DNA from 2 places in the Mesorhizobium huakuii genome. Region 1 is predicted to be linked to the other one. Evidence: predicted binding sites of a transcription regulator. Region 1 holds the regulator's gene; the other holds the start of a gene.
What was found. The regulator PhoB, encoded in region 1, activates phosphate uptake and scavenging genes when phosphate is short. The targets are predictions, from matches to a motif close to TGTCATNNANCTGTCAT.

Region 1 (7,162 bases):
AGCTGGCCTGGACCGGCGCACTCATCATCACATTGACGGTTCTCGCGCTCAGCATCTTTGCGCGCAGCCTGACCGGACGCAGAGAGGACAAATGAGCCAGATGTTGTCTCCAGACATGACGATCGCCGCCGAGGCGGTGGCCAAGGCCAAGATCGAGGTCAAGAACCTCAACTTCTACTATGGCCAGTCGAAGGCCCTGAAGGATATCACGCTGTCGCTGCCCGAACGCAGCGTCACCGCCTTCATCGGCCCTTCGGGCTGCGGGAAGTCGACGCTGCTGCGCGTCTTCAACCGCATCTACGAGCTCTATCCCAAGCAGACCGCCGAGGGCCAGGTGCTGCTCGACGGCCAGAACGTTCTCGACCGCTCGCAGGACCTCAACCTGCTGCGCACCAAGATCGGCATGGTGTTCCAGAAGCCGACGCCGTTCCCGATGTCGATCTACGAGAACATCGCTTTCGGCGTCAGGCTCTATGAGAAGATCAGCAAGGCCGAGATGGACGGCCGTGTCGAGCAGGCGCTGAAGCGCGCGGCACTCTGGACCGAGGTCAAGGACAAGCTCAATGCCAGCGGCCTCAGCCTGTCGGGCGGCCAGCAGCAGCGGCTGTGCATCGCCCGCACCGTGGCGGTGAAGCCGGAAGTCATCCTGCTCGACGAGCCGGCCTCGGCGCTCGACCCGCTGTCGACCGCCAAGATCGAGGAGCTGATCGACGAATTGCAAGCCGACTACACGATCGTCATCGTCACCCACAATATGCAGCAGGCGGCGCGCGTGTCGAAGCAGACCGCCTTCATGTATCTGGGCGAACTGGTCGAGTTCGACAAAACCGAGAAGATCTTCACGTCGCCTCGCGAGAAGCGCACGCAAGACTACATCACCGGCCGCTTCGGCTGATCGCACGCATACGAGGACCAGGATCATGGCCGAACATACAGTCGCAGCCTTCGACGAGGATCTCGGACAGATCAGCAGACTGATCAGCGACATGGGCGATCTCGCCGGCTCGATGGTCGGCGGTGCCACCAAGGCACTGCTGAATTCCGACAATGCTCTGGCACAGCGCGTGGTCTCCGACGACGCCATCATGGATGCGCGCCAGCGCGAGCTCGACGACCGCGCCATCACACTGATCGCCAAGCGCCAGCCTATGGCCGACGATCTGCGTCATGTCGTCGGCTCGATCCGCATGGCCGGCGACCTCGAACGCATCGGCGATCTTGCCAAGAACATCGCCAAGCGCGTCGGCACCGTCGGGCTCAGCGCCACGCCGCGCGATCTTTCGCACTCCATCGACGCCATGGCGCAGCTGGTGTTGATCCAGGTGCAGGGCGTGATCGAAGAGTATGCGGCGCGCGATGCCGCCGCGCTGGCGAAGCTGCGCGCCGACGACGAGCGCATCGACGTCAAATACACCTCCGTCTTCCGCGAACTGCTGACCTATATGATGGAGGATCCGCGCAACATCACGGCTTGCACGCATCTGCTGTTCTGCGCCAAGAATCTCGAACGCATCGGCGACCATGTGACCAACATCGCCGAAAACGCGTACTATGTCCTGACCGGCACGCAACTGCCCGCCAACCGTCCAAAACAGGACGAGACGGCGATGTCGGCGCCGGCGGCCTGAGCGCAGGGGTAACCAATCGATGATCGCACCACGCATCATGGTGGTGGAGGATGAGGAGCCGCTTGGCGTGCTCCTCCGCTACAATCTGGAATCGGAGGGTTACCAGGTCGAGGTGGTGACACGCGGCGACGAAGCCGAAATCCGCCTGCAGGAAAACGTGCCCGACCTTCTGGTGCTCGACTGGATGGTGCCGGCGGTGTCCGGCATCGAACTCTGCCGGCGCCTGCGGATGCGGCCCGAGACCGAGCGGCTGCCGATCATCATGCTGACCGCGCGCGGCGAGGAAAGCGACCGTGTGCGCGGCCTTTCGACCGGCGCCGACGACTATCTGGTCAAGCCGTTCTCGACGCCGGAATTCATGGCTCGCGTCAAGGCGCTGCTGCGCCGCGCCAAGCCGGAAGTTCTGTCCAGCGTGCTCAAGGTCGGCGACATCGTGCTCGACCGCGAATCGCACCGGGTCTATCGCAAGAAGAGCGAGATCCGGCTCGGGCCGACCGAGTTCCGCCTGCTCGAATTCATGATGCGCCATCCCGGTCGCGTGTTCTCGCGCAGCCAGTTGCTCGACAATGTCTGGGGCGAGACGATCTACATCGACGAGCGCACCGTGGACGTGCATGTCGGCCGGCTGCGCAAGGCGGTCAACAATGGCCGCATGCCCGATGTTATCAGGACCATTCGGGGGGCGGGCTACGCGATCCGCGAGGATTAGGGATATGCTGATATTCAGGTGATGCCGGCCTGCGAATGGCGGTTTCCCGCGCTTCCGGTACTCACGGACCCAAATGTCCGCTCCGTTCCGGTTCTCGGAACCCGCCATTCTCGACTCGGCCTGACCTGAATCTCAACATATCCCTGCGCGTTACTCAGGCAACGTTCTTGCCGGCAACGCCTGACTTACCCTGCCCGCCCGGCGCGAAAATCTCCTGGTCGACGAAGGTCAGTGCGCGCATGGCGCAGCCTTCGCGGATCAGCGGCAGTTCGTTCGGTTCGGTGTCGAAGGAAATCGATTTCGAGTGCTGGCCGCCAGCGGTCTGGGCGATCGCCTCGCGCAATGCCGGCTCGATCAGGTCGAAGGCGGCGGCGCTGACGCCGACCATGGCGACGGGTGCGGGATCGATCAGCGCGAACAGGCTGCCGAGGCCATAGCCGAGCGCCTCGCCGGCTTTACGATAGGCTTCGCGCTCGGGCCCGTCCCGTTCCCGCGCCGTCGCGGCCAGTGCCCGCATCTGGGCGTCGCTGACATCTGCGACCGGCTCGGTGTCCTCACCGAGCTGCCGGGCATTGCGCCAGATGGCGTAGTTGCCGGCATAGGCCTCGACGCAGCCGCGCCGCCCGCAGCGGCAGAGCGCGCCGCCTGGCCGATGGATCATGTGGCCGAACTCGCCGCCCGAGGAATGGGTGCCGGTGAACAGCTCGCCCTTCAACACCAGCCCCATGCCGATGCCGTGCGAAAGCAGGATGGCGATGAAGTCGTCGCGGTAACGCTCGGGATCGCGCCAGCGCAGCGCCACCGCCATCATGTTGCAGTCGTTTTCCATGGTGGCGGGGATGCCGAACTCGGCTTCGAGTATATCGGCGAAGGCGATGTCGGTCTGTGGCGTGATCGGCGACCACAGCATCGCCCGGGCCTCGGTGTCTGTGATGCCCTGGATTGCCAGTGCGATGCGGGCGACGCTGCGCACGTCGATATCGGGATCCTCGAGGCGCCGCCGCACGATGGCGACGCATTCGCCGATCAGCGCCTCGCGCGACATGGTCAGCGTGTCCAGCCGGCGCTGTTCCTCCGATATCACCTGGCCGGCATAGTCGATGACGGCGACGGACAGGAAATTCAGCGACAGCACCACGGTCATGACGGCCGCGGCCTCCGGGTTGAGGCCGAGGCCGACCTGCGGCCTGCCGCGCTTCAGCGAGCCGGCCTCGCTCGGCTTGCCTTCGGCCAGGATGCCTTCACCGATCAGATCGGAGGAAATCGCCGATATGGTCGAATGGCTGAGGCCGGTGGTCGCGGCGATCTCGGTGCGCGAGGGCCGGCCGGCCCGGCGCACGGCCGCAATCACCATGGCGCGGTTGCGCCGGCGCAGATCGTCGTGACGGATTCCGACCGACATGTTTTCCACATCCTCCCGGTCGCCGCGGTTCCTCCGGCCCCTCAAACGCCGCGTGCGACACGGTCAAATACTGGCAGAAGCGGCCCGTCCTGTCATTTATTTATTCCGAGGCTCGAAAAAATTCGCAGGGACATCAAAATCCATCAGAATCGTTGTTGACAGCGTTCCGGTGTTGGACCAGTGTTTTTCGAGGCTCGAAAAAATAGAGCCTCTGTGCCGGCCTTAGGGCCAGTTTGGTCGCGCCATACGCGGCGCAGGGAGGAATATCATGAAGAGATTCACAGCCGCCATCCTGGCGGGTGTCGCCATGTCGCTGACGCTTGCGTCGGTCGCGCAGGCGAAGGACAAGGTCATCGGCGTTTCGTGGTCCAACTTCCAGGAAGAGCGCTGGAAGACTGACGAAGCCGCCATGAAGAAGGCCATCGAGGCCGCCGGCGACAAGTACATTTCCGCCGACGCACAGTCCAATCCCGGCAAGCAGCTTACCGATGTCGAGAGCCTCATCTCGCAGGGCGCCAATTCGTTGATCATCCTGGCGCAGGACGCCTCGGCCATCGGCCCGGCCGTGCAGAAGGCGTTGGACGAAGGCATTCCGGTCGTCGGCTATGACCGCCTGATCGAGAACAAGGACGTCTTCTACCTGACCTTCGACAACAAGGAAGTCGGCCGCTTGCAGGCCGCTGCGGTGTTCAAGGCCAAGCCGGAAGGCAATTATGTCTTTATCAAGGGCTCGGGCGCCGATCCGAATGCCGACTTCCTGTTCTCGGGCTCGATGGAAGTGCTCAAGGCGGCCATCGACAGCGGCAAGATCAAGAATGTCGGTGAGGCCTATACGGATGGCTGGCTGCCCGCCAACGCCCAGAAGAACATGGAACAGTTCCTGACCGCCAACGACAACAAGGTCGATGCGGTCGTCGCGGCCAATGACGGCACCGCCGGCGGCGTCGTCGCGGCGCTGACGGCGCAAGGTCTCGCCGGCACCGTGCCGGTGTCGGGCCAGGACGGCGACCATGCCGCGCTCAACCGCATCGCGCTCGGCACCCAGACCGTGTCGGTTTGGAAGGACGCGCGCGAACTCGGCAAGAACGCCGCCGAGATTGCCTCGCAGCTGGCCGACGGCAAGAAGATGACCGACATCGCCGGCGTCAAGGACTTCACGACGCCTGGCGGCAACACCGTCAAGTCGCTGTTCCTGACCCCGGTCGCCATCACCAAGGACAATCTCAACGTCGTCATCGACGCCGGCTGGATCAAGAAGGACGAAGTCTGCGCGGGCGTCGCTGCCGGCAGCGTCGCGGCCTGCAACTAAACGGCGCAATACGGTTCGATATCGACGCCGCGGCCCAAAAGCCGCGGCGTTTCTCCAGGGGCTTCCCGCTTCAAGTGACTGCGGAAAGCAAATAGCATCCATGTTCCGGCATCCGCGCCAGACGGTAAACCGGTGGGAGGATAGCATGACCGACACGACCTCTAATCAACCGGTCGGCAGCACGGCGGCGGACAAAGCGCGTGCATCCGAACTCAGCGCCGTTGGAAGGTTTCTCAAGGCTACCGAACTCGACACGCGCATGCTCGGCATGGTCGGTGCGCTGCTGGTCATCTGGGTCGGCATCCATATCCTGTCGGGTGGACTTTTCCTGACGCCACGCAATCTGTGGAACCTGTCGGTGCAGACCTCTTCGGTCGCGATCATGGCGACCGGCATGGTGCTGGTCATCGTCATGCGCAACATCGACCTCTCGGTCGGATCCGTCGAAGGCGTGATCGGCATGATCATGGGCGTGGCGCAGGCCGAGTTCCTCATTCGCGTCGTCGGTTTCCAGCTTGGAAACCCCTGGCTCTGGATCATCGCGCTGGCGGCCGGCGTGGTGCTTGGTCTCCTGATCGGCGCATTCCAGGGCTTCATCATCGCCTATATGGAGGTTCCGGCCTTCATCGTGACGCTGGGCGGCCTGCTGGTCTGGCGCGGCATGGCATGGCTGATCACCAGCGGGCGCACGGTCGCGCCGCTCGACACAACCTTCCAGCTGATGGGCGGCGGACCACGCGGCTCGATCGGCGCCACCGCCAGCTGGATCGTCGGTGTCGTCGCTTGCGTGGCGGTCGCCTTCATGCTGCTCAACGGCAGGTCGCAGCGCAAGCGGTTCCACTTTCCGCTGCGCCCCGTTTGGGCCGAGACCTTGCTTGGCGTGGTTGCTTGCGCCGCTATCCTTGGCGCCGTCTGGATCGCCAATTCCTATCCATGGCCGATCGGCATCGTGCGCCAGTACGCCCAGCAGAACGGCATTACCGTTCCCGAGGGCGGGCTGTTCATCGCGCATGGCATTGCCATACCGGTGCTGATGGCGGTGGCAGTGGGCATCATCATGACCTTCATCACCAAGCGCACGCGTTTCGGCCGCTATGTCTTTGCCATCGGCGGCAATCCGGAGGCGGCCGAACTCGCCGGTATCAACACACGCTGGGTGACCATGAAGGTGTTCATGATCATGGGCGTGCTGGCCGCGATCAGCGCGGCGATCTCGTCGGCGCGGCTCAACGCGTCGACCAATGCGCTTGGCACGTTGGATGAACTTCTGGTCATCGCCGCCGCTGTCATCGGCGGCACGTCGCTCGCCGGCGGCGCCGGCACGGTGATGGGCGCCATGCTGGGCGCGCTTCTGATGCAGTCATTGCAGTCGGGCATGGTGCTGCTCGGCATCGACTCGCCGCTGCAGAGCATCGTCGTCGGCGCCGTGCTGGTCATCGCGGTGTGGCTCGACACCGTCTATCGCAAGCGGGTTTAGGGGAGAAACGATCATGGCCGACAAAACCGCTCCCGCAACTTCCCCCACAACTGCCCCCTCTGGCACGCCGCTGATCGACATGCGCAACATCTCGATCGCCTTTGGCGGCATCCGCGCCGTCGACGATGCCTCGATCGATCTTTTCCCCGGCGAGGTCGTGGCGCTGCTCGGCCATAACGGCGCCGGCAAATCGACGTTGATCAAGATCCTCTCCGGCGCCTACAAGCGCGATGCCGGCCAGATCTTCGTCAATGGCGAGGAGGCTTCGATCGCCAATCCGCGCGATGCCAAGAAATACGGCATCGAGACGATCTACCAGACACTCGCGCTGGCCGACAATGTCGACGCCGCCGCCAATCTGTTCCTCGGGCGCGAGCTGATGACCGGCTGGGGCACGCTCGACGACGTTGCCATGGAGGCCGAGGCGCGCAAGGTGATGGGCCGGCTCAATCCGCGCTTCCAGCGCTTCAAGGAGCCGGTGATCAAGCTGTCGGGCGGACAGCGGCAATCGGTGGCGATTGCGCGCGCGATCCTGTTCAACGCCCGCATCCTGATCATGGACGAGCCGACGGCCGCCCTTGGTCCGCAGGAGACGGCGCAGGTCGGCGAACTGGTCAAGCAGCTCAAATCCGATGGC
Region 2 (7,162 bases), 910 kb from region 1:
TTCATCTTCTTCCTGCCGAACTATCTCGGCCATCCCGACAATTACATCGTCGCCAACCCGCTGAAGACGCCGGCCCACATCGTGCCGGAGTGGTACTTCCTGCCGTTCTACGCGATCCTGCGGGCCATCACCTTCAACATCGGGCCGATCAATTCCAAGCTCGGCGGCGTGCTGTGCATGTTCGGCGCCATCGTCATGCTGTTCCTGGTGCCGTGGCTCGACACCTCCAAGGTGCGCTCGGCGGTCTACCGGCCCTGGTACAAGCTGTTCTTCTGGCTGTTCGTGGCCGATGCCATCCTGCTCGGCTGGCTGGGCTCGCAGCCGGCGGAAGGCGGCGGTCTGTTGACCCTCCTGATAGGTGAGTTCACGGGCAACTACGTTGGCTACGCTCAAGCGGCGACGCTGTTCTACTTTGCCTTCTTCCTGATCGTACTGCCGGTGCTTGGCCTGATCGAGACGCCGCGCAGGCTGCCGAACTCGATCACCGAGGCGGTGCTCGAAAAGAACAAGGGTGGCAGCGGGCATCCGGCGGGCGCCACGGCCGCGCCAGAGACCAAGGGCTGAGCGGTAGAGAATCTAAGGGGATTTGGCATGAAAAAGATTCTCACCTCGCTGGCGCTGATCGGCCTTGTGGCCGCCGGCACCGCCGCCTTCGCGGCCGAAGAGGCGCACAACGCGGCAGCACCCACGCATTTCCCGATCAACGAGCCGAAGGAAATGAGCTGGAGCTTCACCGGTCCGATCGGTACCTATGACAAGGGCCAGCTGCAGCGCGGCCTGAAGGTCTACAAGGAAGTCTGCTCGGCCTGCCATTCGATGAATTTGGTGGCGTTCCGCACGCTGGAAGGCCCAACGGGCCTTGGCTATTCGGATGCGCAGATCAAGTCTTTGGCAGCCACCTACACCATCCATGACGGCCCCAATGATGCCGGCGAGATGTTCGACCGTCCCGGCAAGCCGTCGGACTATTTCCCGGCGCCGTTCGCCAATGTAGAGGCCGCCGCGGCCGCCAATGGCGGTGCGGCACCGCCCGACATGTCGCTGCTGGCCAAGGCGCGCGGTGTCGAGCGCGGCTTTCCGCAATTCGTCTTCGACATCTTCACCCAGTATGATGCCGGCGGTCCCGACTACATCCATTCGCTGCTGACCGGCTACGACCAGACGCCGCCGGCCGGCATGGTCATCCCCGAGGGTACGCACTACAACCCGTACTTCATGTCCGGCGTGTCGCTGAAAATGCCCAAGCCGCTCTCCGACGGCCAGGTGACCTATGATGACGGTGCACCGCAGACGGTCGACCAGTATTCCCGCGACGTGGCTGCCTTCCTGATGTGGGCGGCCGAGCCGCACATGGAAGCCCGCAAGCATACCGGCATCAACGTGCTGTTTTTCCTCCTGGTGTTCGGTGCGCTGGTCTATCTGGTCAAGCGCAAGGTGTGGGAAGGCGTGGCGCACTAGGGCCTGCCGATATTCAGGTGAGGCCGGTCTGCAAACAATGGCTTCCTGCGCTTCCGGTGCTCACGTACTTTAAGTACGCTCCGCTCCGGTTCTCGGAAACCATCGTTTTCGACTCGGCCTGACCTGAATCTCTAGAGGCCTTGAGCCGTTCTGAAGCCAATACGATCACAAAAGGGCGCCTTGAGGCGCCCTTTTGTATTTCCGGAGGCGGTGATGTCACATGGCCGTCATCGCCCATAGCGATCCTGCGTCATTCAGAACAAAGGATCGCACCCATGAAGAAATACGCATCGCTGGCGGCTGGTCTGCTGCTTCTGGTCATCGGCTCGGCCGCACAGGCGGAAGACGCAAAACCCTTCGTCACCAACAAGGACATCGACCTGACGATGATCCTGCCGCCGCCGCCGGCCAACGATTCGGCGCAGACCAAGGCCGAACTCGGCGAGGTGCTGACACTGCAGGTGACCCGCACGCCCGAGATGGTGGCCAGTGCGGTTGCCGATGCGGAGGAGAATGTCTGGCGCTTCGCCAATGTGATGGGGCCGAATTTCACCAAGGAGAAGCTGCCGAAGTTCAGCGCCTTTTTCGATCGCGTGGTCGAGACCGAAGGCGCCGTCGTCGATCCGGCAAAGGATGTCTGGAAGCGCCCGCGTCCGCACCAGCTCAGCGATCTCGTCAAGCCGGCGGTCAAGCTGTCGAGCTCCGGCTCATGGCCGTCCGGTCACGCCACCGTCGGCACCATGATGGGCATCATTCTGGCCGATATGGTTCCGGAGAAGCGTGCCGAGATCATGGCCCGCGCGGCCGAATACGCTCACAACCGTGAGGTTGGCGGTATCCACTATGCGTCCGACGTCGAGATGGGCAAGATTTCCGGCAGCGTCATTGCTGCTATCCTGCTCAACCGGGACGACTTCAAGGCCGAATATGAAGTGGCCAAGGCCGAGCTTCGTTCCGGCCTCGGCATGTAAGTCCTAAAGCGCGTCGCGTCGAAGCGGATTCACGCGACGCGCTGCTCTCTGCGCGCGCCAGCCGGGACGTCGGTTGGTCTTCGTTCTCGCGCAGAGGCCTCCAGGAGACTGAAGCCGGCACCAGCTCACTGCGTCGACACTTGCACCGATATTGGAAAGGCAAAGTACAGATTGCAGGCAAGAAGCTCGATACCTCGTTTTCCCAGGCGAGCGAGAGGCTCAGGCGCTTCAACGCCAACAGTTGCGCTGCCTTTGCCCTTCGTCTGCAGTGCGACGAGAGCATCATAGACTGCGCGACGCTCGCGGACGGATGCCTGCTTCGGATTTTCAGGGTAATAAACGGGGATCGTCAAAATCAGATAGTCCATCCGACAGCGCGGCGCCGAAATCGCGATTGCCTTCCTGCGCAGAGCAATCTCGAACGCGCCGGACCGTTCGTCGAATCCAGTCATCCATTGTCGACGCGTATGCAATTGTCCAAGCGCGTCGCCGACCACGAAATCTGCCGGACGTAGCACGATTGTCCAACTGGCCCGCTCGGCAGCTGAGACGGCTGCCGGCGCCCAGCTCAGGAGCGAGGTTGCCATGATGACGGTCAGTATTTTTCGCATAAGATGGGTCATGTAGCGACCATGGCTCGACCGGAAGGGGCGCTTCAGGCGCCCCTTTTTACCCCTATGCGAGCGTTCGGCAACCCGTCCTTTGGCATAGCGCGGCGCTCAACAGATGCGGATCGAGATCGTGCGGGTTATGAAGCTGATGGGCTGCAATTCGATCGGACAAGTGCCGCATGCCAATCTCCGGTGCAGGGAGCCGAACGGAAGGAGCGGATCATGGCGAACGGAATGGGTACGGACGAGGATGTGATACGGGCCGTCATCGACCGGCAGTTTGCCAGCCTTAGCTGGGATGAGAGTATCGCCCCAGGGTGGGATGATTTCGCCGCCGATTTCCTGGATGGCGCCAGCCTCTATCCGGCGGCCCGCCCGGCAAGACGCATCGGTGTTGTCGATTTCGTCGAGCGGATGCGCGGCCTGTCACGCACGTCGCTGCGATCGCTCCAGGAGACCGTGCTTGGGGCCGATATTCGCGTCTTCGGCAACATTGCGATCGCGGCTGTCGCGGCCGAGATGATCGAGAACAGTGCCGAGACCAGCCGGTCCATGGAAATGCTGTTGCTGGTGAAGAGCGAAGGGCAGTGGAAGATCGTCGCGCAGGCATGGGACAGAGCGAGCGAGGCCAATCCTTTGCCGGATGCGCTTGTCTCGGGCGTCACATCGCGCTAGCCGTTGTCGGTCGCGTCGGGTTTGGTCCCTGCGCCGTTCGCACTTGCCAGCTGGATCATCCGGAGCCGCCTTATGAAATCCTCGCTCGAAGACACGCTGCTGGCCGCGATCCGCACCATTCCGGACTATCCCAAGCCCGGCATCCTGTTTCGCGACATCACCACGCTGCTCGGCAATGCGCGCGCTTTCCGCCGTGCCATCGACGAGCTGGTGCATCCCTATGCCGGGCAGAAGGTCGACAAGATCGCCGGCATCGAGGCGCGGGGCTTCATCCTCGGCGGCGCCGTCGCCCACCAGCTGTCGGCCGGCTTCGTGCCGATCCGCAAGAAGGGCAAGCTGCCCTATGAGACGGTGCGCGTCGCCTACAGCCTGGAATACGGGCTGGACGAAATGGAGATGCACAAGGACGGCGTTGCCCCTGGTGAGAAGGTGATCCTCGTCGACGACCTGATCGCCACCGGCGGCACGGCGGAAGCGGCGGTCAAGCTGCTGCGCCAGATCGGCGCCGATATTTTGGCCGCCTGCTTCGTCATCGACCTGCCGGATCTCGGCGGGCGGGCCAAGCTTGAGGCGCTTGGCGTGCCGGTCAGGACGCTGATCGGGTTTGAGGGGCATTGAGGCAGCTTTTCCCTCGCCCCGTTTACGGGGAGAGGGACAGCGGAGCGAGCAACGCGAGCGCAGCAGGGTGAGGGGTAAGTACGACCGTCGAGTTTAAGACACCACCGCTGGCGCCGCCCCTCATCCGCCCTTCGGGCATACCGGCCCTTCGCTATCGCTCCGGGCGTTCGTCGTTCGGAAAGCCAAGCAATTGGCTTTCCGTCCGCGTTGCGGACCACTTCTCACCCCCGTAAACGGGGCGAAGGAAGAAATCACTCCACCTTCACCAGCACGGCGCTTTCGAACTCCAGCACCTTGTCGCCGGTCGAGATCGAAAGCTTCGGCGCGCAGCGACAGCATTCGCCAGCTGGGGCGCGAGACGATGGGGCGATGGGACAGCGCGGTGCGGCTGAAGGTGACGGTCTCGCCGGCGAAGACCGGCTTCAGCCACTTCAGGTTCTTGAAACCGGGCGAGGGGCCGAATTCCGGGACCGGACCGGGGCCGTTCCAGCTGGCGCCCTCGGCATCCATGCGGTTTTCGAGGTTGAGCTTCATCCAGGTGGCGGCGGTGTGCCAGCCGGAGGCGCAGAGCCCGCCGAGCACGCTCTTCCTGGCGGCCTCTTCGTCGATATGGAAGATCTGCGGATCGTATTTTCTGGCAAAGGCCTTGATCGCCTCGGGCTCGAATGTGTGCGAGCCCAGCGTCATCGTGGTGCCGATGCGGAAGAATTCATCCAGGGTCATGCCGCATTCCCCGCCGCATCACGCGTCAGGAACATGACGGAATTCTCAAGCTCGAAGACGCTTTCGCCACGCTGGTTGACCAGCTCGCTGCGCATGGTGACGAAGCCGAGTTGCGGCTTCGATTTCGACGGGCGCTTGGCGAGGACAACCAGGTTGCCCCTGAGCGTATCGCCGGCCAGGACCGGTTTCTTCCACTTAACCTGATCGACGCCGGGCGCGCCTTGGCAGGTGGAGTCCAAAAGGAAGGCGTCGCACAGCATGCGCATGAACATGGCGCAGGTGTGCCAGCCTGAGGCCGAGAGGCCGCCGAGAATGCTGGCCTTGCCGGCTTCCTCGTCGAGATGCATCGGCTGGGCGTCGAATTCGCCGGCGAATTCGACGATCTCGGCCGCGCTTACCTGTTTGGCGCCGAGGTCGAACGAGGCCCCCTCGACGAAATCCTCATAGGCCCATGTCTTTGCGGTCATGTCGGTAATCCGGTTAATCCCCAGAGATCGGGCAACCCGGATGCAGGCCGGCAGCGTTTTGGTCAAGTCCTTTCTGGTGAGCCAGCCTGAGGCAGCAAGCGGGGCGGCAGAGGTCAGAGCCAGCCGCGGCGGCGGAAATACCAGAAGGGCAGGATCGCCGACAGGATCATCAGGCCGATGGCGAAGGGATAGCCGAGCTGCCATTTCAGCTCCGGGATGATGTCGAAATTCATGCCGTAAATCGAGGCGACCAGCGTCGGCGGCAGGAAGATGACGGCGGCGACCGAGAAGATCTTGATGATGGCGTTCTGCTCGATCGAGATCATGCCGAGCGTAGCGTCGAGCAGGAAGGAGATCTTCTGCGACAGGAAGGTGGCGTGGTCGGCGAGCGACAGCACGTCGCGCGACAAGGTCTTGATGCGGGCGCGGACATCCTTGCTCATCTTGGTCTGGGTGGCGACATGGGCGAGGAAGCCGGCGAGGCGCTGCAGCGAGATCAGGCTGTCGCGGATCGAGGAGGCGATGTCTTCCTTGCGGCCGATGGCTTTCAGCAGTTCCTGGAAGTCGCGGTTGCGCTTCGACACTTTGGTCGAGCGCGCTTCGAAAATGTCGCGCGAAATCCCCTCGATGTCGCGGCCGGCGCGCTCAAGGATGTCGGCGAGACGGTCGACGATCGCTTCCAGGAGGCCGATCAGGATGGTGTCGCCGCTGGTGCAGCCGGTCGCCACCTTCTCGGCGCGCAGCGGGAAGGTCTTGAACGCTTTCGGTTCATGATAGCGAATGGTGATCAGCCTGTTGCCGGCAAGCGCGAAGGTGACCGGCGACATCAGGGGGTCGTCGACCTCGGTCTGGGCCGGCAGAGTGGCGGTCATGAAGTAGGCGCCATCCTCGATATAGAGGCGGCTCGAAATCTCGATCTCCTCCATCTCCTCGCGGGTCGGGATGGCGACGCCGAGCCAGCCTTCGATGGTGGCCTCTTCCTCCTTGGTCGGACTGATCAGGTCGGCCCAGACGACCCTGTCGCCATCCGCCAGCAGATCGTCGACGACGCGCAGGCGATCATTGTCCACGACAAATGCCTTGATCATCGCCAGATCTCCCCTGCCAGATAAGGTTTGTTAAGATTGACGCTGGTGTCGGATTGCGCAGCGCTTCGTCGCATGCGCCGAGCGCGTGCCTGCCGCTTAGACCTGTGGCATGACAAAATCAAGACAAGCCCGCGCGGGGCTGGCCCGGCATCGGCCGCTCAGAAAAATTCATCGAGGAGCCGGTACCAGGAAAGCTTCGCCGGCTCGGTTTTCGGCGGCCCGTAGCGTTCGAGAAAAGGCTCAATCCAAGTCTCGCCGATGTTATAGCGGATGCTCCAGCAGGCAAGCGCCAGATCCTGGTGGCGATCGGAGACGCCCAGCCGGCCACAATCGATGAAACCGCTGAAACGGCCTTCGGTCGCCACGACATTCGGCAGGCAGGCGTCGCCATGGGTGACGACAAGGTCCTCGGTTGCCGGCCGAAGCGCCCCAAGCTCGGCGAAGACCTCGGCGGCGCTCCGCCCCTGCCGTTCATCGTCGAAATCGCTTTCGTCGACTTCGCCGGCTTCCATGCGGGCTTGCGCCGCCGCGATCCGCCGGTCGAGGCGATG

Region 2: the regulator PhoB is predicted to act here: its motif matches at 1,673-1,689, upstream of HB778_RS06615 (acid phosphatase).

The regions. Positions count from the first base shown of each region.
Region 1 covers NZ_CP050296.1:2,225,771-2,232,932, reverse strand. The annotation lists gene pstA (phosphate ABC transporter permease PstA) at 1-95, shown strand, start outside; gene pstB (phosphate ABC transporter ATP-binding protein PstB) at 92-895, shown strand; gene phoU (phosphate signaling complex protein PhoU) at 921-1,628, shown strand; gene phoB (phosphate regulon transcriptional regulator PhoB) at 1,648-2,337, shown strand; gene HB778_RS10890 (ROK family protein) at 2,492-3,739, opposite strand; gene xylF (D-xylose ABC transporter substrate-binding protein) at 4,008-5,048, shown strand; gene HB778_RS10880 (sugar ABC transporter permease) at 5,194-6,525, shown strand; gene HB778_RS10875 (ATP-binding cassette domain-containing protein) at 6,539-7,162, shown strand, end outside.
Region 2 covers NZ_CP050296.1:1,312,410-1,319,571, reverse strand. The annotation lists gene HB778_RS06625 (cytochrome b) at 1-564, shown strand, start outside; gene HB778_RS06620 (cytochrome c1) at 592-1,458, shown strand; gene HB778_RS06615 (acid phosphatase) at 1,734-2,429, shown strand; gene HB778_RS06610 (hypothetical protein) at 2,555-3,052, opposite strand; gene HB778_RS06605 (nuclear transport factor 2 family protein) at 3,263-3,715, shown strand; gene HB778_RS06600 (adenine phosphoribosyltransferase) at 3,788-4,333, shown strand; partial or broken gene HB778_RS06595 (MaoC family dehydratase) at 4,585-5,056, opposite strand; gene HB778_RS06590 (MaoC family dehydratase) at 5,053-5,523, opposite strand; gene corA (magnesium/cobalt transporter CorA) at 5,637-6,611, opposite strand; partial or broken gene HB778_RS06580 (APH(3')-II family aminoglycoside O-phosphotransferase) at 6,770-7,162, opposite strand, start outside.